One region of the Paenibacillus phoenicis genome, then DNA from elsewhere that is predicted to be linked to it. Evidence: riboswitches for the same ligand, from Rfam matches in the RefSeq annotation. Region 1 holds a riboswitch; the other holds the start of a gene.
What was found. A riboswitch is a leader RNA that binds a small molecule or an ion and turns the genes downstream of it on or off. The one in region 1 is predicted to bind FMN.
Positions count from the first base shown of each region.

Region 1 (3,131 bases):
ATGCTGGCCAACCGCGCCAACGATGCCAATGAAGAGATCGTGTCGATTGCCGGTAAATGCTGCGAAAGCGGCGATATGTTGATTTGGGACGTAGAGCTGCCGAAGGTGAACAGCGGCGATCTGCTCGCCGTATCCTGCACCGGTGCGTACAACTACGCGATGGCCAGCAACTACAACCGGATCCGTCGTCCGGCGGTCGTGTTCGTGCAAGACGGCCGCAGCGATCTTGTCGTGAAGCGCGAGTCGTTGCAGGATCTGGTCGCATGTGACGTGATTCCAGAACGGATCGCGAAGCAGCCATCGCTGAAATAGGCAGGAGCGATTGAAGCAACAAGGCCTGAGAGGGAGCGTGTATTCGTTCCCTGTTTGGCCTTGTTTTGCTTGTACGCGGATTTTCTAGTAAACTGTAAGAGGTTTGTCCCAGACGTTCATATAGAAGGGTGTGTACATTGATATGAAAAAAGGTAAAATCGTTTTGGAAAAAGGCGGAGAAGTCGAAATTCAGTTCCTGCCCGAGGAAGCTCCTGGAACGGTCGCGAACTTTGAGAAGCTGGCCAACTCCGGATTTTATAACGGACTTACGTTTCATCGCGTGATTCCAGGGTTCGTCGCGCAAGGAGGTTGCCCGATCGGCAACGGTACAGGCGGCCCAGGTTACACCATCAAATGCGAAACAGATACCAACGTGACCAAGCATGAGCGCGGGGTATTGTCGATGGCCCATGCCGGCAAGGATACCGGCGGCAGCCAGTTCTTTATCGTCTATGAGCCGCAGCCGCATTTGAACGGAGTGCATACCGTTTTCGGTAAAGTGATTTCGGGTATGGAATACGTGGACCAAATTCGTCCTGGGGATAAAATGAAGGAAGTTACCGTTTGGGACGAAGCTTAATCAGCCAGTAAGTAAGAGGGCCCCGCAAATCCAAGTTAGTCTTGGCGCGGAGCCCCTTTTCATTGAATTAAGATTTTCTTTGGTGAGCGGCTTCGTCTTTGATCTCTTCGCGTAAGCCTTCGATAGCGTGCAGTCGTTTCTCGTTCTTCTCCTCGATTTGCTTCTTCTCCTGAGGGGAGATTTCGTCAGCATGTTCGCTGAGGTAATCTTGTCCTTCACGGAAATTCTTAATCGTGTTTTGGATGCTCCGTTGCAGCTTTTCCACATTGTCGGAGCGATTATCCGGTTTTGCCACGTTCATTCCTCCTGAGAATTGAATTTGTCATACGATATCGTTCTTAAGGTTAGCTCTTTAGGCCGGTTTTTATGCACATCTGCAAGTACCCGCTAGGTGGAGGTTCGCTGGCGTTGTGACAGGTGTGCTTGATTTTTTGCAAAATTAGTGCTAACATTCGTCTTGCAGTCATGCAAATTTAATATTTGGCAATCCTTCGGGGCAGGGTGAAATTCCCTACCGACGGTGATGGCTCATTGGACGCTCGTTCGATGAAGCACAAGTCCGTGACCCGCAGCGCTTACGTAAGCATGCGGCTGAGCCGGTGAGATTCCGGGACCGACAGTATAGTCTGGATGGGAGAAGGAAAACGCGAGAGCACGTACGTTATTTTATTTGCGAAGGTGTTCATACCTAAAGAGCTTCAAACGATCAAGTTCTATTTTTCACATATATACGATGGTGAAGAGTCTTGACGTTGCCAAGCTTTCGTTTTGGTCCATTTGTCGTCTTGTACGATCTCAGATTGTGTCGTGGCGACAGGGAGGAGACGAAGGTGCTCTTTTTGATATGCGTAAAACCACTCTCATTTCAACCCTGCCGGATTGCGGCAGGGTTGTTTTTGTATTCTTCGCTTCACGGATTGGTGTAAGGAGGACCGCGGATGAAGGTGATTGACGACGAATATTACATGGCTCTAGCGCTGGACATGGCGGAGCGCGCGCAGGGACAAACCGGGACCAATCCGGTCGTTGGTGCCGTTGTCGTGAAGGACGGGGCATTGGTTGGGCTGGGTACGCACTTGAAGCGGGGAACTCCGCATGCCGAGGTGCATGCCCTGAACATGGCCGGTTCCCAGGCAGAAGGCAGCACCGTTTATGTCACCTTGGAGCCCTGCAGCCATCACGGGTTAACGCCGCCTTGCGCAGAGCGCTTGATTCACGAGAAGGTGCAGCGCGTCGTAGTTGCCTGCGAAGATCCAAATCCGCTGGTCGCCGGCAAAGGCATTGAGCTGCTTCGCGCCGCCGGGATTGAGGTGGAAGTTGGTGTGCTGCGTGAACGGGCTTTGAAGCTGAATCGTCGCTTTATTAAGTTCATCACGACCGGCATGCCGTATGTGACGATCAAATCCGCCAGCACGCTGGATGGGAAGCTGGCGAGCCGGACGGGGGACAGCAAGTGGATCTCCAACGAGGGAGCAAGAGAAATCGTCCATACGATGCGGCATCGCCATCAGGCCATTATGGTAGGCGCCTCGACGATCCTCGCGGATGATCCGCAGCTGACTACCCGGTTATCCGTTCCGGGATTGTCGCCCATTCGCATCATCGCGGATTCGACGCTCCGCATTCCAGAGACGGCACAAGTCCTTCGGGATGGGCAAGCTCCCACATGGATTGTGACGACGGAACAGGCTGATCCAGACAAGGCAGCACGCCTCATCCACCTTGGGGCGGAAGTTCTCCGCTGCGGCAGCGGTCCGCAGGTTGATCTACGGAACGCGCTCGTTCAACTCGGACAGCGAGGGATTTCTTCTGTACTCGTAGAAGGAGGCGGACGTCTAAACGGTTCGCTATTGGAGCAGCAGCTGGTGGATGAGATCGTGCTTTTCCTTGCTCCCAAGCTGATCGGAGGAGCTGAAGCGCCCTCGAGCTTTAGCTTTGTCGGGTATGATCTAATGCGGGATGCGGTGACCTTGCGCGACATGGAAGTCGAACAAATCGGGGATAATGTGTGCATCCGGGGAGTACCGGTCTGGGCGCAGGTGAAGGAGGGAGATCACTAATGTTTACAGGACTTGTGGAAGAAATCGGCACGATGAAATCGATCAGCCGCAAAGGGGAAGCGATGATTCTGAACATTTCGGCGAAGGTTGTGACGGAAGGCATCAAGCTAGGTGACAGCATTTCGGTGAACGGAGTCTGCTTGACAGCCACCTCGTTTGACGCTTCCTCCTTTACGGTA
Region 1 covers NZ_JAYERP010000001.1:1,695,050-1,698,180, reverse strand. The annotation lists gene lysA (diaminopimelate decarboxylase) at 1-312, shown strand, start outside; gene U9M73_RS08030 (peptidylprolyl isomerase) at 455-892, shown strand; gene tlp (small acid-soluble spore protein Tlp) at 960-1,187, opposite strand; FMN riboswitch at 1,376-1,538, shown strand; gene ribD (bifunctional diaminohydroxyphosphoribosylaminopyrimidine deaminase/5-amino-6-(5-phosphoribosylamino)uracil reductase RibD) at 1,831-2,952, shown strand; gene ribE (riboflavin synthase) at 2,952-3,131, shown strand, end outside.

Region 2 (3,131 bases), 1.5 Mb from region 1:
AACGCTTATGTAGAACCGCGCGGCGGAACGGTTTCTCCGGCGCTGGAGGAAAGTGCGCGGGAAGCAGCGCAGCACCTGACATACCTGGCTCCGTTTAGCTTCCTAGCGCAACGGGACGGATCGCTTCGAGAGCCTCCGCTAAATCAATTTCCGGAAATTGCCCGGGCGAACCGGGTCGTGCTGATGATGGTGATCACGAATCAGGAGAATGATCAGTTCAGCGACGAGCTTGGCCGGATCTTACTCAACGATATCCCGATTCAAGATCGTTTTTTGGACAACATCGTCACGACAGCAAACAAATACGGATTTCGCGACATCCACTTTGATTTCGAGTATTTGCGGCCCGAGGACCGGGAGGCATACAACGCTTTTTTGCGTAAAGCCAAAGCGCGGTTCGCGGAGCAGGGCTGGCTGATGTCGACGGCTTTGGCGCCCAAGACCAGTGCCGGTCAGCAAGGCAAATGGTATGAAGGACATGATTACCGGGCCCACGGTGAAATTGCCGATTTTGTCGTGATCATGACCTATGAATGGGGCTACAGCGGTGGACCGGCCCAGGCGGTGTCGCCTATTGGTCCAGTCCGCCGGGTTCTTGAATATGCGCTGACGGAAATGCCAGGCTCCAAAATCATGATGGGGCAAAACTTATATGGGTACGACTGGACGTTGCCATTTGTGCCGGGAAGCACCGCACGGGCGATTAGTCCGCAGCAGGCGATCCAAATTGCCGCGCGGCATGGAGTCGCCATTCAATACAGCGAGCGGGATCAGGCACCGTTCTTCCATTATTGGGATGCGGAAGGAAGGGAACATGAAGTCTGGTTCGAGGACGCCCGCTCGATCCAAGCCAAGTTTAACCTGATCAAGGAGCTGGGGCTGCGCGGGATGAGTTATTGGAAGCTGGGTTTAAGTTTTCCGCAAAATTGGCTGCTGCTCGAAGACAATTTCGAGGTGGTCAAGCGGGGATAAAGATGAATTGTTGGGACATGATCAGGCTTTGTGATTTTTGCAACAGAGTCGCTTGACAGCCTGCGTTATGATAGAAACAACTTAAGTAATCCAAAATTAAATGAATAGAGATCTTCGGGGTAGGGTGAAATTCCCGACCGGCGGTGAGGTTTCGGCAAGAGGGAACCGCAGCCCGCGACTCGCAGATGGCCTTCACGGCCCGAAGCGACTGACTTGGTGAGAATCCAAGGCCGACGGTAAAGTCCGGATGGGAGGAGATCAATGAAGCTGAAGTTTGAATCAGGGACCTGCCATGGTCGCCTGCCAAGCTTATTTGGTCAGCCCCCGCAAAGCCTTTAGGAAGGTCGATGCGGGGGTTTTCTACGTAGACCCTCTATTCAAGAAGGGGACAGACACCATGGAGAAAGTCAAAGTAAGCAGTGGTATCCAAATTTCTGCTGGATTGAATGCAGGGGCACTTACGGGCGCATCCGGTCAGATTCAGCACTCGCCCAGAACGGCTCAAGCACGCAAATCGCGCAGCGGTTTCTGGCTTGTCGTGTTGGGTGCAGCATTGTGGGGCGTAGACCCGTTGTTTCGGGTGATCCTGCTGAAGTCGCTGACCTCGGCGCAAATCGTATTGATTGAGCATCTGATTATCGCGCTTTTTGCCATACCGGTCTTATGGAAAAACCGCACCGAGCTTAAAGGGCTTGGTTGGCGTCAAGGGGGCGCGCTGCTATTTATTTCGTGGGGCGGTTCGGCCATCGCCACGATTCTGTTTACGTTGGCCTTGTCAAGCGGTGACCTGAATGCAGTCCTGCTGCTGCAAAAAATGCAGCCGCTGTTTGCCATCCTGCTGGCCGGATTGCTGCTTAAAGAGAAGCTGCCGCGCCACTTTTTCGGATATCTGCTTATCGCGTTGCTTGGAACGTATTTGCTGACCTTCGGGTTTACGATGCCGATTGGGCATTGGAGCGATTTTGTGCAGATCGGCAGCCTGTTGTCGCTAGGCGCTGCCGCATTGTGGGGCGGATCCACGGTGATGGGCCGGTTGATGGTAGGGACGATGAAATATGAGACGGTGACATCGTTGCGGTTTATTTTGGCACTGCCGCTGCTGCTGGCTATCACTTGGAATGAAGGGGCCGCCTGGAGCCTGCCGACCGGCACCTCGCAAATCGCCGCATTTTCCCTCAATATGCTTGGACAAGCGTTGTTGCCGGGGCTGCTAAGCCTGCTCGTCTATTATAAAGGGCTGACAACAACCAAAGCGTCGGTCGCCACTCTGGCGGAGCTGAGCTTCCCAATGGTTGGCGTTCTGATCAACTGGATTGCGTTCCAGCAGTTGATTACAGTAGCCCAGGCATGTGGATTCGTGCTGATTTGGGGCACGTTATTCCTGATCTCCCGTCAGGGAGATACCAACCAATAATCCAGCAAGTCGATGAAAAAGCGGGATTTCCTCCTGTCCCACAGGATGGAAATCCTCGCTTTTTTTTTCATTCTCCACACCCCTCTTTGGTAAAATTTGTTATGTGATAATAAAAAGTATCAAAAAAGGATGAAGATCATTTGGCGGGAGACGGTGGAAAGTTTCATGTTGGATTTCCAAAGAATCGGCGGGCCTTCATGCACCATACGCGGGAGACATTGCGGCAATGCTGGAAGGAGGGGATTCCCGCCTCGTTTATTTTGATCGATGTCGACCACTGTAAGACGATTAACGACTCCTTTGGCCATCATATCGGAAACGAGCTGCTGCGGGAATTCGCCGGGAAGGTCCATCCTCGACTGCGGGAGGGGGATTTGTTTGGCGCATAACAGCGAAAGGCCGGGCCCATTAGGGCCCGGCTTTTGAAGATTTCAGAAAGTATAAACTTCGGGGCACTGGCATCCTGATATCGCAAGAAAAACTTCCGCTAAACGCGGTCTGTCTACTTTGAATGTACGTCGACAGACGTTTTTCTTAACATTATAGAATTTATAAAATTTTGAGGTGGAAGCAGGTCTTCCGCCTTATTTCTGTTTTTGGTAAGGTTAGGATATGGAGACGAACATCTTGAAACGAATCTTCTTTGATGAGCGAGGGCACTGGGATCGGTTTGTGGCAAAACATGGTGGCAAGCTGCGTGCCAATGTGCGGAAAGAAGTAGAGAAGTTCCGTCGATGCGGGGATC
Region 2 covers NZ_JAYERP010000001.1:157,451-160,581, forward strand. The annotation lists gene U9M73_RS00645 (glycoside hydrolase family 18 protein) at 1-972, shown strand, start outside; FMN riboswitch at 1,079-1,235, shown strand; gene U9M73_RS00650 (DMT family transporter) at 1,370-2,386, shown strand; gene U9M73_RS00655 (diguanylate cyclase) at 2,527-2,775, shown strand; gene U9M73_RS00660 (IS91 family transposase) at 2,999-3,131, shown strand, end outside.
Region 2: linked by a shared signal. The riboswitch ahead of U9M73_RS00650 (DMT family transporter) and the one ahead of ribD (bifunctional diaminohydroxyphosphoribosylaminopyrimidine deaminase/5-amino-6-(5-phosphoribosylamino)uracil reductase RibD) in region 1 are both predicted to bind FMN.